One region of the Pseudoflavonifractor sp. SW1122 genome, then DNA from elsewhere that is predicted to be linked to it. Evidence: predicted binding sites of a transcription regulator. Region 1 holds the regulator's gene; each other region holds the start of a gene.
The links. The regulator Rex, encoded in region 1, represses fermentation and respiration genes when NADH is low (regulators of the CRP and FNR family bind a similar motif). The targets are predictions, from matches to a motif close to ATTGTTAANNNNTTAACAAT.

Region 1 (5,408 bases):
CGCTCCCCAAACACCCCATCCTCCACCAGGCGGGGCAGGGCGGGATGGGTGGTGGAGATGACGTTGAGCATGTGCTGAATGTCTCGTACCGGAGCGCCGGTGAGATTGAGTTCCATGGTTGAGATACCTCCTTAATCGTTGCTGCCGTAGGAGAGCGGATAGCCGGGGAATTGTCCGGCCTGGAATTGATTTTCAATCTCCGAGGGGGAGATGGGCAGGTTGGCGTTGGCCAGAGAGGTGGTGGCAATGCCCACGTACTCGTCGTAGAGCTTCAGCCACGTGGCGTTGTCCACCACGCCGGTGGCGGGCAGATTGTAGGCTTTCTGGAAATCCTGCACCGCCTGTTTGGTCTTGGGGCCAAAAATGCCGTCAATGGCCAGGGTGGGCAGATTGAAGGAGTATTGCCCGATGAGGGAGAGGAAATACTGGAGGGCGGAGACGGCGGGGCCCCGGTCGCCTTGGCGCAGCACCTGGATGCCCGAGGGGCCCTGGACCTGGGTAAAGCTCTGGCCCTCGCTGACCAGCTCGGAGAGTTTGGTGACGGCCACGTAGAGGAACACCAGCTTATACCAGGTACCCCGACCCACGATACCATCCACTGCCAGCCCAAAGACGGACTGGAACACCCGCACGGCTTCCTCCGTGCGTGGCCCAAAGATGCCGTCCACCTGGGCCAGGCGGGGAATGGCAGGGTAATTCTGTCCAATGCGGTTGAGCATGGCCTGGAGCACCACCACGTCCTCCCCGGAGGAGCCCTGGCGCAGGGGATAGCCGGGGTAGGAGTTGGGCACATCCCGGATGGGGGCGTCGTTGACCAGTTCGATGTCGTCCCCGTAGTAGTTGCGCAGAATGGTCATGTAGTCTGCCCCCTCCTGGGCCATGGCCTCACTGCCCCACTGGGACAGGCCGTCACAGGTGGAGGTGGTACCGTTGCAGAACTTGGCCGCCAGGGGCTCCACAAAGCCCACTCGGCGGATGTAGGTGGTGAACATGTCGTCCACCAGGCGGTCGATGTTTTCAAAGGTGCTCCGGCCTTTGATGAATTTCTGATCGTTTTGGGTCTCGCTGGTGATGTCAAAGTCGTACCCGCGGCTGGGGTAGAACTCGGTGTACACCCGGTTGAGGGCAAAGGAGATCTGGGCCAGAATGTTGGCTTTCAGCGCCTCCTCTGACCAGGTGGGGTACACCTCGCTGGAGGCCACATTTTTGATGTAGTCGGGGAAGGTCACCGTGACGTTCTCCGCTGCCTCCTTGGGCTGGCCCAGGTGGACGGTGATGTACTGTGGAATGTAGGGAATGACGGATACAGACATAGAAGCCTCCTTACAGCGGTTGTGGCGTGACGTTGGTGAACTGAGGGCGAGGGGTGGAGGACTCGGGGATGGCCAGAGGGATGAGGGGCACGCTCTGGGTGGTCTCCACCCCAGAAAAGATCTGGAGATTTCCAAACACGGCCACCTGATACCCCGGGTGCTCTACCACCAGAGAGTAGGAGGAGAAGGGAAGGGGGGAGCCGGGACTCTGGCTGAGGGCGACGTCGGGAGCGGGCAGGGAGATGGGGCCAGCCACGCCGCTCTCGTCTGTGATGAGCACGGATAGAAGCTGATGCCGACCCTGTCCGTCCGGCTGGGATACCAACACCGTGGCCCCCTGTATGGGGAGCTGTGCCCGGGACGCATAGACGTGGACGATGAGAGAACCGTTTTGTGCCAATGCTAGGACCTCCTTGAGAAATGTTGCAAGAACTTGCACATGGAAATTGACAAACTTATGACAATGAGATAAAATGAATTGCGTATAGTGATCAAAAGAAAGATGAAATGCCGAAAAACTCTGACGGGATGTGAGGGTGTCATATGAAAAAAGATAAGATTTCTTCGGCGGTGATCCGGCGTTTGCCCCGCTATTATCGCCATTTGGATGACTTATATCGTGCCGGTACCATTCGAATCTCTTCCGGAGCCTTGGCCCAGTCCATGGGCCTGACGGCCTCCCAGATTCGCCAGGATCTGTCCTGCTTTGGCGGGTTCGGTCAGCAGGGATACGGGTACAACGTGGAGCGGCTGCGGGGTGAGGTGGCAGAGATCCTGGGGATGAACCGAGGCCACACCGTGCTCATCTTGGGTGCCGGTAACTTGGGCCGTGCCCTCATTGAGAATTTCCCGTTCCGTGCCAATGGCTTCCGGCTGGTGGCCGCCTTTGACGTCAACCCGGACCTGGTGGACACCAAGCTGGGCGGCGTCCCCGTCTACCATGTGGATGGTCTGGACACCTTTGTGCGGGAGCACCGGGTGAGCGTGGCGGTTCTGACGGTGCCTGGGTCTGTGGCCGTGGCCACCGCTCGCCGCCTGAGCAAGCTGGGGGTGGACGGAATCTGGAATTTCACCAATGTGGAGCTGCCGGAGCAGGAAATGCCCGATGTGAAAGTGGAGAACGTGCACTTTGCAGACAGCCTGCTAACGCTGAGTTATATGATTTCTGAGGAGTAAATAGACCTCTCAAAAATTTTTGAAAAAATCGAAAAAAACACTTGCAATTTCATTTCAGCTGTGCTAGTATATACGAGTCGCCAGAAAACGACAGCGACAAGCGGCTGTAGCTCAGCTGGATAGAGTGTTTGGCTACGAACCAAAAGGTCGGGGGTTCGAATCCCTCCAGCCGTACCAAAAGGCAAGTTCCGAAAGGGACTTGCCTTTTTTTCTTCCGGAGACATAGGAAAACGTCCGATGCAGGAATCAGCATCGGACGTTTTTTTCTCGGTCAGTCCGTGACCTGTTTCATGTTGGGGTAGACCTGATGAATCCGCTCGTCGGGGTAGTAGTGGTCCAAAAATTCGGTGAAGCCGTTGGTGGGGGCGTCAGGGGTCGATTGGCGCTGTTGATACCGGCCCAGAGCCAGGGCGGAGATGGCCATATTGAACACCATGAACACAACAATCACCCAGGTGAGCACTTTGCCCGCTTTCATGGGGATGCGCTCAATGAGACGGGACAGGCGGGGATAGAGGACCTTCATCCACACGGCGGCGGCAATGCCCCAGAAGAAGCAGTAGAGCAGATTGATGCGCCCGGCCAGGTTGAAGGGGATGTGGCTGTAATCCCAGAACACGGTGCCGAAGACCAGCTCGGTGAAGACACTACACACATATTCGTACACACCACCCACAATGGTGCCGGCAAGGAAGAGGTAGCCCTCGCTCTTGTCTTTGTACCGATAGAGCAGGGCGGTGAACATCACAGCGCCCAGGCCCCACACGATACTAAAGGGACCGTAGATGAGACTGCTGCGGCTCATCCAGATGCCCATGGTGGCCCGGCAGAACAGCGTCTCGATGATATCGCCCAGCAGGGCGGCAATGAAGAAAATCCAAATCAGCTTGGTGGGAGAACAGCCCTGGGCAAACACCGTGGGCTTGGGCTTTTGGGAGGGGGCGGCCTGCTCCAGATTGGGGAAGGCGTGGAGCATACGGGTCTGGACCCGCCGGGTGATGGCGTGGCCGAAGAGAGCGGTGAGCTCCTGGAAGTCTCGGGACAGCTGTTCCAGACGGCGGATACGCACCCCCATCTGTACCGTGATGCCTAGAGAGAGGGCCAGGTCCAGGGCGACCAGTCCCAATCCCACCAGAACCAGGATGCGGGACAGCAGGGGAGGGAGGTCACCCAACACCAAGGCTAGAAGGGGGTTGAGAAAACTCACACACAGCCATGCGCCCACACCCAGCACCAGCAGCAGGGGCAGAGAGATGTACCCGTGGAAGTGGAATTTGTGGTCGGAGAAGTCCCACCATCTGCGGTGGAGCATGCGCTCCAGAGCGACACCGGTGGTAATGACCAGAATGCCGGACAGAACGCAGGAGCCCAGAATAAAGAACAGGGGACGGTGGGTCAGTTCCGAGAGGAACACCGTGGAGAGTACCGCTCCAATGCCGTAAATGGGGCTGACAGGAAGGTTGAGAAAGCCTGGGTTGACAAAGGAATGTTTTTTGATGGCACAGAATGCCACGCTGATACACCAGCCTAGAATGGAATAGATGAGAAAGAACCAGGCCAGTTGGGAGAGTGAGTATGTCATGAAAAGCTCCTTTCGGGGTTGTTCTGAGAAAGACAAAAACTCACCACAGTATTGCTGATTACTGGGGTGAGTCAAAAAATATGCAGCATTGCGGGCTGATGGGAGATCAGCGCTGGCTGGGCACGGTGCGATCATCACCGAAAATCATATCATCCACATCAGGCTTGCGGGGATATTCTTTCACAAGTTTCACCTCTTTTCTCTTGCACTGTTGTACATTATAGCAACATGTACCGGAAAAGTAAAGGGTGGAATTGTAAAATACAAATAAAGTTTTGGGCAAGGTGTAGAAAAGTGGAGGGATAATGAGGAAGATAGGGGAGAAAAAATGCTTGCAATTTCCCAGGGGGTGTATTATAATAAGCTTCACCGAGTTGAAATATGCGGGTGTAGTTCAATGGTAGAATGTCAGCTTCCCAAGCTGAACACGGGGGTTCGATTCCCCTCACCCGCTCCAATGAAAAAGACACGCTAAAAAGCGTGTCTTTTTCATTGGGAGCCATAGGCTCATTTCAATGCTCGGCGGAAGTGAATTCCGCCTGCGCCAAGGTTTTCGCCCAGGCGAAAACACTTGTACGGCGCACCAGCGCCGCCCGGCTTTGCGGGACCCTGTACTTATAATTATAAAAATGCCTGGAGAGAAGCCCTCTCCAGGCATTTTTGAGTCTTACTTCAGGAACACCAGTTCATAGCTGCGAGAGCCGATGCCGATCTTTTCAGCGTGCTCCAGACAGGTCTTGTACTCCGAGTCGGGCGTGCTGTTTTCGAAGTGATCGTGGTGGTCGCAGAAATCCGGCTTGGCCATGTTGTCGCTGAGCTGGCTGTTGGGCAGGGGATCGCAGGCCAGGCAGGCGTCCACACAGGCCTGGTCCAGGGCCAGGGGATCAAAGGAGGCGAACATGCCGATGTTGGGGAGGATGGGGGCGTCGTTCTCGGCGTGGCAGTCACAGTTGGGGCTGACGTCCACAATGAGAGAGATGTGGAAGTTGGGACGGCCGTCCACCACTGCTTTGGCATACTCCGCCATGCGGCAATTCAGGTCCTTCACAGCGGCCCAACTGGAGAAGTCGATGGCGTCAAAGTTGCAGGCGCCGATGCACCGGCCACAGCCCACGCAGTTCTCGGTGACAATGTGCATTTTCCGGGTGGTCTCGTCAAAGGCCAGGCCCTGGTTGGCGCACTCCTTCATGCAAGACTTGCAGCCCACGCACTTGTCCTGGTGTACGGAGGGCTGACCGTTGTGGTGCTGCTCCTTCTTACCGGCCCGGGAGCCGCAGCCCATGCCGATGTTCTTGATGGCGCCGCCAAAGCCCGCCATCTCATGGCCCTTGAAGTGG
Region 2 (5,408 bases), on a different contig from region 1:
CCTCTCCCCAGGAGAGAGGGCAAGACAAGGGCCTGTTGCAGCTGCAACAGGCCCTTGCAATGGGAAAAGGGGAACTTACCGCTTGTTGGACTTGCGCCAGATGTGCATAGCCTCGGCGGCGGCAATCAGCTCGTCCCGGAAGCGGGGATCGGCCACGGAAATCAGGCCCTCGGCACGCTCCCAAGTGGTCTTGCCCTTGACGTTGAACATGCCGTGCTCGGTGACCACATAGTGCAGGTTGCTCCGGGTGCAGGTGGCAATGGAGCCCTCAATGAGGGTGGGACGGATGCGGGACTTCACCTCGCCGGTGGCCTTATCCTTGAAGGTGGAGGAGCAGCAGATGAAGCTCTTGCCGCCACGGGAGAGGTAAGCGCCCATGACGAAGTCCTGCTGACCGCCAGCGCCGCTGATGTGGTGGATGCCGGAGGACTCAGAGGAGACCTGGCCGAAGAGGTCGATGTCCACTGCGCCGTTGATGGAGATGAAGTTGTCCAGGGTGGACATCCGGGCGATGTCGTTGGTGTAGTCCACGGGTGCGTTCATGCACTCGGGGTTGTTGTCCAGGAAGTCGTACAGCTCCTGGGTGCCGGCGGCGAAGGCGTAGGTCTGGCGGCCCTGGTCGAAGTTCTTCCGGGCGCCGGTGATCTTGCCAGCCTTGGTCATGGCCACAAAGGCGTCCACGTACATCTCGGTGTGCACGCCCAGGTCCTTCAAATCGGACTGAGCGATCATTTGGCCCACAGCGCCGGGCATGGAGCCGATACCCAGCTGGAGGCAGGCTCCGTTGGGGATCTCGGCCACGATCTGACGGGCCACCGCCAGGTCGATCTCGGAGGGCTCGCTCAGGCCGGGCATGGTGCCGATGGGGCCGTTGGGGCCCTCCACAATGGCGTTGACCTGGGAGATGTGCACCCCGGTGTGGTAGCCGCCCAGGCAGCGGGGCATATTCTCGTTGACCTCCACGATGATGTGCTTGGCACGCTTGCACATGTCATACAGGTGGGAGGCGTTGGGGCCGAAGTTGAAGTAGCCGTGCTGGTCCATGGGAGCGACCTGGAACATGGCCACGTCGACGGGGTCGATGCAGTCCCGGTAGTAGCCGGGCAGCTCGGAGTAGCGGATGGGGGCGTAGTAGGCCAGACCCATCTTCACCAGCTTGCGCTCCACTCCGGACATGTGCCAGGAGTTCCAGGTGAAGTGCTCGGCGGGATTCTCGATCTGGGCGATGGCGGGCATGTGCAGCAGGATGCCGCCCCGCACCTTCACGTCGTGCAGCTCACCCATGCGTCCGGCCAGAGCCTGGTCCAGCACCTCGGCGGTGTTGGTACACCAGCCGTAGTCCACCCAGTCCCCGGACTTGACCACCTTCACCGCCTCTTCCGCGGTGGTGAGCTTCTGACGGTATTCTTCCTGATAGCTCATAAGATACCTCCAAAGTAATGAAGAATGAAAAATGAATAATGAAGAATTATGGTGTGCCGCTTCCAGCGGCACGGATTTGGATTTGTTGGGCGTAGGGGAGGGGCTTGCCCCTCCCGAATCCCCCAAGGCAATACCAGGGTAACCACGGGCCGGGCAAGCCACGGCCCCTACCACGGGGTACCCATCAAAGGGGATAATACTCAAACAAGGGTGTGGGGTGATCCCCCACACCCTTGTCTACGGATGTTATTGAAAAAGATTACACCTTTTCAAAGATAGTGGCAACGCCCATGCCGCCGCCGATGCACAGGGTGGCCAGGCCGCGCTTGGCCTCGTCACGCTTCTGCATCTCGTGGAGCAGGGTGACGATGATACGAGCACCGGAAGCGCCCACGGGGTGGCCGATGGAGATGGCGCCGCCGTTGACGTTGACCTTGCTCATGTCGAAGCCCAGCTCACGAGCCACAGCGATGGACTGAGCGGCGAACGCCTCGTTGGCCTCCACCAGATCCACGTCCTCGATCTTCAGGTCGGCCTTGGCCATGGCCTGACGGGAAGCGGGCACGGGGCCCACGCCCATGATCTTGGGATCCACGCCGCCCTGGCCCCAGCTGACCAGCTTGGCCATGGGCTTCAGGCCGTACTTCTCCACAGCCTCACCGGAGGCCAGCAGGATGGCGGCAGCGCCGTCGTTGATGCCGGAGGCGTTGGCGGCGGTCACGCGCTGCACGTGCTGCTTGGCATCGGCCTCGTGGACCTGAGTGACCTCAAAGGTGTGGACGATCTCGTCCTCCACGCCCTCGGGACCCACGGGGAAAGCGCCGCGCAGCTTGCCCACGGACTCCATGGTCACGCCAGCCTTGGGGAACTCGTCCACCTTGAACTCCACCATTTCCTTCTTCTTCTTCACCATCACGGGAACGATCTCGTCCACGAACTTGCCAGCGGCCTGAGCAGCCTCGGTCTTGTTCTGGGAGCTGACGGCGAAGGCGTCCATCTCCTCGCGGGTGATGCCCCACACGTCGGCGATGTTCTCGGCGGTGGTGCCCATGTGGTAGTTGTTGTAGGCGTCCCACAGACCGTCACGGATCATGGTATCCACAACCTTCTTGTCACCCATGCGGGCGCCCCAGCGCTCGTTGGGCAGGGCGAAGGGAGCAGCGGACATGTTCTCGGTGCCGCCAGCCACGATCACGTCAGCGTCGCCAGCCAGGATGGCGCGAGCGCCCTCGATGACGGACTTCATGCCGGAGCCGCACACCATGCCCACGGTGTAAGCGGGGACGGAGTAGGGGATGCCGGCCTTCACGCTCACCTGACGGGCGGGGTTCTGGCCCTGGGCAGCAGTGAGGATGCAGCCGAACATGACCTCGTCCACCTGCTCGGGCTTCACGCCGCCACGGTTCAGAACTTCCTTGACCACGGTGGCGCCCAGGTCCACGGCGGGCACGTCCTTCAGGGAGCCGCCGAAGGAGCCGACAGCGGTGCGGCAGCAATTGACCACGTATACTTCTTTCATGATGTGTAACCTCCAGTATGATGTAAAATGATCTTCTTGGATGTCGTAGTTACCCCGATTATACCCGAAGATTGTGAAAAAATCAACAATACAATTTTGTAAAGTTCATAGAAAAAATTAGAAAAATGCTTGGTGGATTTCCACGGAAATTAGGCGAAATGAGAGGATACGTTAGACGAAGAGTGAAAAAATCTCTTTTCCACCTCTGTCACCACAACAGGAGTTATGGACAAAATCACCACGACCAGCCATTGCTGGAAGGTGAGAAAGGTGACGTGAAACACCCCCATCAAGGGGGGCAGCAGGAGGACAGCCAGCTGGAGGGCGGCGCCCACCACAAAGGCCTGGTTCATGGCGGGGTTGGTGAACACCCCCAGGGAGAGCAGGGACTGGTGCTCGCTGCGCACGTCAAAGGCGTGGAACAGCTGGCAGAAGGTGAGGGTGGCAAAGGCCATGGTGTTGGCGGTGGCGTCGGCGGTGGTGGGGTCGCCCAGCACGTACTCCCCCACAAAATAGGCCAGCAGGGTCAGCGCCCCCACCAGCGCCCCCTGCCAGAGAAGCCGGATGGTAAAGGCGGGGGTGAACAGGGGCTCGTGGGCCTTGCGGGGTGGCTTCTCCATCACGTCCGCCTCCACCGGCTCCAGGCCCAGGGCCAGGGCGGGGAGGGAGTCGGTGACCAGATTGAGCCAGAGAAGCTGCACCGGCACCAGGGGGGCCTGGTGGAAGTGGAAGAGGGTGGCCAGAAACAGGGTCAAAATCTCCCCGATGTTGCAGGAGAGCAGGTAGTGGATGGACTTTTTGATGTTGGCGTAGATGCCCCGGCCCTGCTCCACGGCGTGGACGATGGTGGCAAAGTTGTCGTCGGTGAGAATCATGTCGGCGGCCCCTTTGGCCACGTCGGTGCCGGTGATGCCCATGGCGCAGCCGATGTCGGCGGCTTTCAGAGCAGGGGCGTCATTCACGCCGTCCCCGGTCATGGCCACCACGTATCCCTTGTTTTGCAGGGCCTGGACAATGCGCATTTTGTGTTCCGGGGACACCCGGGCGTACACGGTGAATTTGTCCGCCTCCTGTTCCAGCATCTCCTGGGGCATAAAGTCCAGGTCCGCTCCGGTGAGGGCCATGTCCCCCTCCCGAAAGATGCCCAGCTCCTTGGCGATGGCCACGGCGGTGAGTTTGTGGTCTCCGGTGATCATCACCGGACGAATCCCCGCTTGAAAGCACTGGGCCACCGCCTGTTTCACCTCCACTCGGGGCGGGTCAATGAGGCCCATGAGCCCCACAAAGGTGAGATCGTGCTCTAAGAGGGCCTCCATATCCCGGGGCGGCGGGATGACGTCCACATCCTTGTAGGCGCAGCCCAGCACCCGCAGGGCGTTCTGGGCCATGGCGGCGTTGGCGCTCTCCACCTGCCGCAGGGTGGGCACGTCCAGGGGCACCGAGGCCCCAGAGAGAATGTGGGTGCACCGGGACAGGAGCACATCCGGGGCCCCCTTCACCATTACCCGGTATCGCCCCCGCAGAGGGTGCACGGTGGTCATGAGTTTTCGCTGGGAATCGAAGGGAATTTCCGCCACCCGTGGCATTTCCTGTTCCAAAATCTCCTTGTCCAGCCCCTCCTCCAGGGCGGCGTCCACCAGGGCGGTCTCGGTGGGGTCCCCCAGCAGGTGGGGCACCCCGTCCGAGTCATGGTTCAGGGTGGCGTCGTTGCACAAAGCCCCCACAATGAGGGCTTCCAGGCGGTGCTTTTCCCGGGCGGTCCAGATTTGCACCACGGTCATGCGGTTCATGGTCAACGTGCCCGTCTTGTCCGAGCAAATCACCCCGGCGCAGCCCAAGGTCTCCACCGCCGGGAGCTTTTTCACAATGGCGTGGTGGCGCACCATCCGCTGTACCCCCAGGGCCAGCACGATGGTGACAATGGCGGGCAGGCCCTCAGGGATGGCGGCCACCGCCAGGGCCACGGCGGTGAGGAACATGTCCAGCAGGGGGATGTGGTAGAGAAGGCCGATGCCGAACATCACCGCGCACACCCCCAGGCAGGCAAAGGACAGGGTGGAGGAGATCTCCCCCATCTTCCGCTGGAGGGGGGTGGAGGGGTCGGACTGATTGAGGAGCATTCCGGCGATGCGCCCCACCTGGGTGTCCATGCCGGTGGCGGTGACCACGCAGGTGGCCCGGCCATTGGTGATGACGGTGGAGGAGATGACCATGTTGGACTGGTCTCCCACCTCGGTGTCCTCGGCCAGCACCGCCCCCGACTCCTTGGACACCGGCACCGACTCCCCGGTGATGGCGGACTCGTCCACCTTCAGGTTGGCACAGTGTAAAATGCGGCCATCGGCGGGCACCAGGTCTCCCGCCTCCAGCAGGATGATGTCACCGGGCACCAGCTGGCGGGTGTCCAGGCGGAGGGTCTGGCCGTCCCGCACCACCCTGGCCAGGGGGGCGGACATCTGCTCCAAGG
Region 3 (5,408 bases), on a different contig from region 1:
GGCTGAGCCAGGGCCTGGGCGAGTATCTGGCGGGGGTAACCCAGGTGGCAGAGGGCAGCGGAGCCCTCAACGATGGCGCCAAGCAGCTGGAGGACGGGCTGGGCCAGCTCCAACAGGCCACCCAGCCCCTGACCCAAGGGGTGGAGCAGCTGCAAGCAGGAGCCCAGAATTTGGCCCAGGGAGCCGGTCAGGCGGCGTCCAGCAGCGGTACCCTATCCCAGGGTGCCGCCCAGGTGGATGAGAGCCTGGGAGCCCTCCTGGCGGGCCTCCAGACCCTGCAAAGCCAGACCGCCGATCTACCCCAGAACGCCCAGGCCCTGGCCGAAGGAGCCAAGCAGTTGGAGCAGGGGCTACAGGGGCTGTCTCTGGCCATCCAGAGCGGCCAAGTGAGTGGAGAGCAGCTGCAAGCCCTGGTGGGCCAGCTGCAACAGGGGGCGGACCAGCTGTCCCAGGGGCTGGGCCAGCTCAACCAGCAGGCCCCCGCCCTCACCCAGGGCATTGCTCAGGCCGCCCAGGGGGCCGGACAGCTGAAAGACCAGGGCACCGCTCCCCTGCGCTCCGGCGCTGCCCAACTGCAACAGGGCCTCGACACCCTGGCCCAGGGCAGTGAGACGCTGTCCCAGGGCGTGACCCAGATGCAGGGCCAGCTTCCCGCCCTCACTCAGGGAGTGGACAAGCTGTACCAGGGCGCTGCCCAGCTCCACCAGGGCACCCAGACCCTGGTGGACGGCGCTGGCCAGCTCATGGACAACAAGGCCCAGCTGACGGAGGGCATGGACGCCCTCACCCAGGGCTCGGTGCAGATTCAGGACGCCGCCGGACAGCTGCACCAGGGGGCTCAGACCCTCACCGACGGGGCAAAGGCCCTGGAGGACGGAGCGGCCACCCTCCAGGACAAACTGGCCGAGGGCGCTCAGGAGATTGCCGACACCAACACGGGAGACGAGGTGGCGGACATGATGGCCGCCCCGGTGGACACCCAGGAGAGCCAGCTCACCCAGGTGCCCAACAACGGCCACGGCATGGCCCCCTACATGATGTCGGTGGCCCTGTGGGTGGGCTGCATCGCCTTTAGCCTGATGTATCCCCTGACCCAGTACAGCGGCGAGCTGAAAAGCGGCTTTGCCTGGTGGCGGAGCAAGGCCTCGGTGCTGTACACCGTGGCCATTGCGGAGGCCCTGGTGATGCTGGGCAGCCTCCACCTGTTCAACGGGTTCCAGCCCGTGGACTGGGGCCGCACGGTGCTGGTGGCCCTGGTGGCCGCCCTCACCTTCATGTCGGTGATGTACTTCTTCACCTGCCTGATGGGCAAGGTGGGCAGCTTCTTCATGCTCATCTTCATGGTGCTCCAGCTGGCGGGCTCGGTGGGCACCTATCCCCTGGAGCTGTCCGGCTCCTTCGTCCCCGCCCTCAACGGCTGGGTGCCCTTCACCTACACCGTGCGGGCCTTCCGCAGCGCCATTGCCGGAGGCCAGGACATCACGGGATGCCTGGTGTATCTGGGGGTGTGGTTTGTGGTGTTCACCGCCCTGACGCTGGTGGTGTTCCACGTGCGCACCCGCCGCATCCGCCGGGGGCAGCCCACCCTCATGGTGTGGCTGGAAGAGCACAGCCTGGCATAATTTCATCAAAGGAAAGCCCCGAGACTACGGTCTTGGGGCTTTTTAGTGTGTATGGTATGGCGTGCTGTCCCTATCCGGAAGCTGGTTCAGGCTTGCCAGCCTGGTGGGGACGCTCCGCTGGGCCCGATTTCTCAACGATGAGAAATCGGGGAAAGAATCGCCAAAGGCGGGGCCTTCCCCCGCCTTGTGGAATCCACCCCTCGGTACTGGGTGGAGGGTGCGCCTTCCTCTTTTCAGCCCTTACTCTGGTGGGGTCACATAGATGGCGTAGAAATTCTACGGAAAATGCCTACTTCTCTGCTGGTGCATCCTTCTACCGCCAGAGCCTTGCCCTGGTGAGCCGCTGTTCCCAGCGATCGGTGGCCAGGCTTCCGGCGGCGGGAACGTCGCACACCGGGGTGAGGCCCTAGGAACAGAGGCACCGTCTTACAGAGAAGGGTGGGCTTGCTATAGAGTTGCCGGGCCATCTATGTGACCCCACCGGGGCCAGGGCCGACGGTGGGATTGACGCAGGTCCAGCCTCGTACCCCAGGGGGGTACTTAGGGGGGAACGCCCTAAGCGGGTTTTGGTTTCTTTTGACCGGGCAAAAGAAACCCCCAGCGGGTAGCGTCCCCACCAGGCTGGCAAGCCTAAACCAAGCCGGGGAGAAGGTCAATCTTCCCCCTTTTGGAACCAAAAAGCGCAAAAAAAGGGCTCTGCTTAAAGCAGAGCCCTTTGAAATGGTTTTCTTACTTGTGGTCCACGGAGTACATGTGCTTGATGAGCTCCAGAACCTTGTTGGAGTAACCCATCTCGTTGTCGTACCAGGACACGACCTTCACGAAGGTGTCGGTCAGAGCGATACCAGCCTTGGCATCGAAGATGGAGGTGCGGGAATCGCCCAGGAAGTCGCTGGACACCACGTCCTCGTCGGTGTAGCCCAGAACGCCCTTCAGCTCGCCCTCGGAAGCCTTCTTCATGGCGTCGCAGATCTCAGCGTAGGTGGCGGGCTTCTCCAGGTTGACAGTCAGGTCGACCACGGACACGTCCAGGGTGGGAACACGCATGGACATACCGGTCAGCTTGCCGTTCAGAGCGGGGATGACCTTGCCCACGGCCTTAGCAGCGCCAGTGGAGGAGGGGATGATGTTGCCGGTAGCAGCACGGCCGCCGCGCCAATCCTTCAGAGAGGGACCGTCAACGGTCTTCTGGGTAGCGGTGACAGAGTGCACGGTGGTCATCAGGCCGTCCTTGATGCCGAAGTTGTCGTTCAGCACCTTAGCGATGGGGGCCAGGCAGTTGGTGGTGCAGGAAGCGTTGGACACGAAGGTCATGTCGGAGGTGTAAGCGTCCAGGTTGACGCCGCACACGAACATGGGGGTGTCGTCCTTGGAAGGAGCGGACATGATGACCTTCTTGGCGCCGGCGTCGATGTGAGCCTGAGCCTTCTCCTTGGTCAGGAACAGGCCGGTGGACTCCACAACGTACTCAGCCTCCAGCTTGCCCCAGGGAATGTCAGCGGGGTTACGCTCGGCGAAGACAGGGATCTCCTTGCCGTTGACAACGATGCCGGTCTCGGTGGCGGAAACCTCGCCCTCGAAGTGGCCGTGCATGGTGTCGTACTTCAGCATATAGGCCAGGTAATCAGCGGGACACAGATCGTTGATACCCACGATCTCGATCTCGGGATGATTGATGCTGGCGCGGAAAACCATTCGGCCGATACGGCCAAAACCGTTAATACCTACTTTAATGCTCATTGGTATCACTCCTTATAAAATTGGATGATCGCGTTTGCGCAAGGCTATTATACATCACATTCCAGCCAAATGGAAGGGGGTTGTGAAAAATTTTTCAAAGTTTCTTTGCCCCAGGCAGCACAGGAACCCTCTGGCTACAAAAAGCCGGAAAAATCCTCCATATGGCAGAAACTCGGGCCAAAAAAGAGCGGTTGAACCGGCAGCAACCGCGAAAATCCGGGGCAAAACCGCCAAATTCTCCAGACAAATCACGTCAAATAATCCAAAAAATTTGTAACATCCTGGGCCCTGCTTGAAAGATATGCACACGTATGATATGATGGAACCAAAAAGCGCAGCTATGCGCCCAAGAGAGACGAGGAAAGGAGTTATGAACCATGAAACACAGATGGATGGCATTGCCTCTGGCCTTAGGACTGACTCTGACCCTGGCCGCCTGCGGCGGCAACGACCCCAAGGAGGACCTGGTGGGCGCCTGGTCCGGCCAGGTGGATATGATGGACCAAGTGGTGGAGGGGATACGGGTGACCGCCCCCGAGATCGCCGACGAGCTGGAGCTAGAGAACTTCTACATTCCCCTGGAGATGGAATTCCGGGACGACAACACCTATATCATGACGGTGGACCAGGATAAGCTGGACGAGAGCATGGATGCGCTGATTCAGAAGTCGGTGGATGCCACCATGGTATACATGGAGCAGATGCTCAAGGAGCAGGGCATCACCAACATGACGGTGGATGAGGCCCTGGCCCAGTCCGGCATGGACCGGGAGAGCTTCACCGACTTGATGGAACAGAGCATGGGCAATCTGAGCTCCTCCGTAGTCCAGCAGATTCAGACGGAGGGCCAGTACCGGCTGGAGGGGAATCAGATGTACACCTCCGATGACAAGGACACGGAGCCGGGCAGCGATGGGGCCACCCCCTACACTTTGGACGGCGACAAGTTAAATATGGATTTCAGCAACGTCAGTCTGGGTGAAGTGACCTTCACCCGTGGCGGCTGAACCCACATACCCCGGGCGGGAGGAGCGGTTTGCTCCCCCCGCCCTTGACAGTGTAGGGAGGGGGGAATATAATCGAAATCACCAATGTAACCGTAAAGGGCGGGAGGATATGAGAGAAAAAGCGAGGGATTTCTGGGGCAGGGTCAGCCCCACGGCGGGGGCCTGGGTCCACTGGACCGTGTTGGCAGCCCTCACGGGTGTGGTATGCGGGGCGGCGGGGTCCGCCTTTTCTCATGCCATCACTCTGGTGACCGCATGGCGAGGGCAGCACCCCTGGCTGCTGTTGTGTATGCCCCTGGCAGGTCTGGCCATTGTGTGGCTGTACCAGGTCTGTGGCATGGAAAACGACAGCGGCACCAACCAGATCATCGCCAGCGTACGCTCCGGCCAGCGTCCGCCTCTGCGCCTGGCCCCCCTCATTTTCATCGGCTCGGTGCTCACCCACCTCACCGGCGGCAGCGCGGGCCGGGAGGGAGCGGCCCTGCAAATTGGCGGCAGTCTGGCCTGCCAGGTGGGCCAGCGGGTGCACCTGGGGGAACGCCAGATGAATGTGGAGGTCATGTGCGGCATGAGCGGCCTGTTTGCCGCCCTGTTTGGCACCCCACTCACCGCCACGGTGTTTGCCATGGAGGTGGTGAGCGTGGGCATCGTCCACTACTCCGCCTTTTTCCCCTGTCTGCTCACCGCCCTGGTGTCCACGGGGGTCACCGTCCTGCTGGGGGTGGAGGGGGAGCACTACACCCTGGACGCCATTCCCACCCTGGGCGCGGCGTCTCTGGCCCAGATTGGGGTGCTGGGGGTGGGGTGCGCCCTGCTGGCCATCGCCTTCTGCGTGGTGGTGCACCAGACCGGGCACTGGTACGCCCACACCTTCCGCAATCCCTATCTGCGGGCCGTGGTGGGTGGCGTGCTGGTGGTGACCATCAGCCTCCTGGAGGGCAGCGGCGACTACAACGGGGCAGGGGGCCACATCATCGCCCTGGCGGTGGATGAGGGCACCGTGCACGTGCCCTGGGCCTTTGCGTTGAAACTGCTGCTC

Region 2: a site for Rex is predicted at 3,012-3,031, ahead of E0L15_RS08415 (acetyl-CoA C-acetyltransferase). Genes of this name have one in related genera too.
Region 3: a site for Rex is predicted at 3,442-3,461, ahead of gap (type I glyceraldehyde-3-phosphate dehydrogenase). Genes of this name have one in related genera too.

Annotation. Positions count from the first base shown of each region.
Region 1 covers NZ_SJOS01000012.1:54,839-60,246, reverse strand. The annotation lists gene E0L15_RS04775 (peptidoglycan-binding protein) at 132-1,313, opposite strand; gene E0L15_RS04770 (spore cortex-lytic protein) at 1,324-1,713, opposite strand; gene E0L15_RS04765 (redox-sensing transcriptional repressor Rex) at 1,857-2,489, shown strand; tRNA gene E0L15_RS04760 (tRNA-Arg) at 2,590-2,666, shown strand; gene E0L15_RS04755 (putative ABC transporter permease) at 2,761-4,071, opposite strand; tRNA gene E0L15_RS04750 (tRNA-Gly) at 4,455-4,528, shown strand; gene E0L15_RS04745 (DUF362 domain-containing protein) at 4,739-5,408, opposite strand, start outside.
Region 2 covers NZ_SJOS01000032.1:22,154-27,561, forward strand. The annotation lists gene E0L15_RS08410 (butyryl-CoA:acetate CoA-transferase) at 76-1,422, opposite strand; gene E0L15_RS08415 (acetyl-CoA C-acetyltransferase) at 1,682-2,941, opposite strand; gene E0L15_RS08420 (calcium-translocating P-type ATPase, PMCA-type) at 3,091-5,408, opposite strand, start outside.
Region 3 covers NZ_SJOS01000018.1:24,042-29,449, forward strand. The annotation lists gene E0L15_RS06030 (YhgE/Pip domain-containing protein) at 1-1,622, shown strand, start outside; gene gap (type I glyceraldehyde-3-phosphate dehydrogenase) at 2,352-3,362, opposite strand; gene E0L15_RS06040 (hypothetical protein) at 3,740-4,369, shown strand; gene E0L15_RS06045 (chloride channel protein) at 4,479-5,408, shown strand, end outside.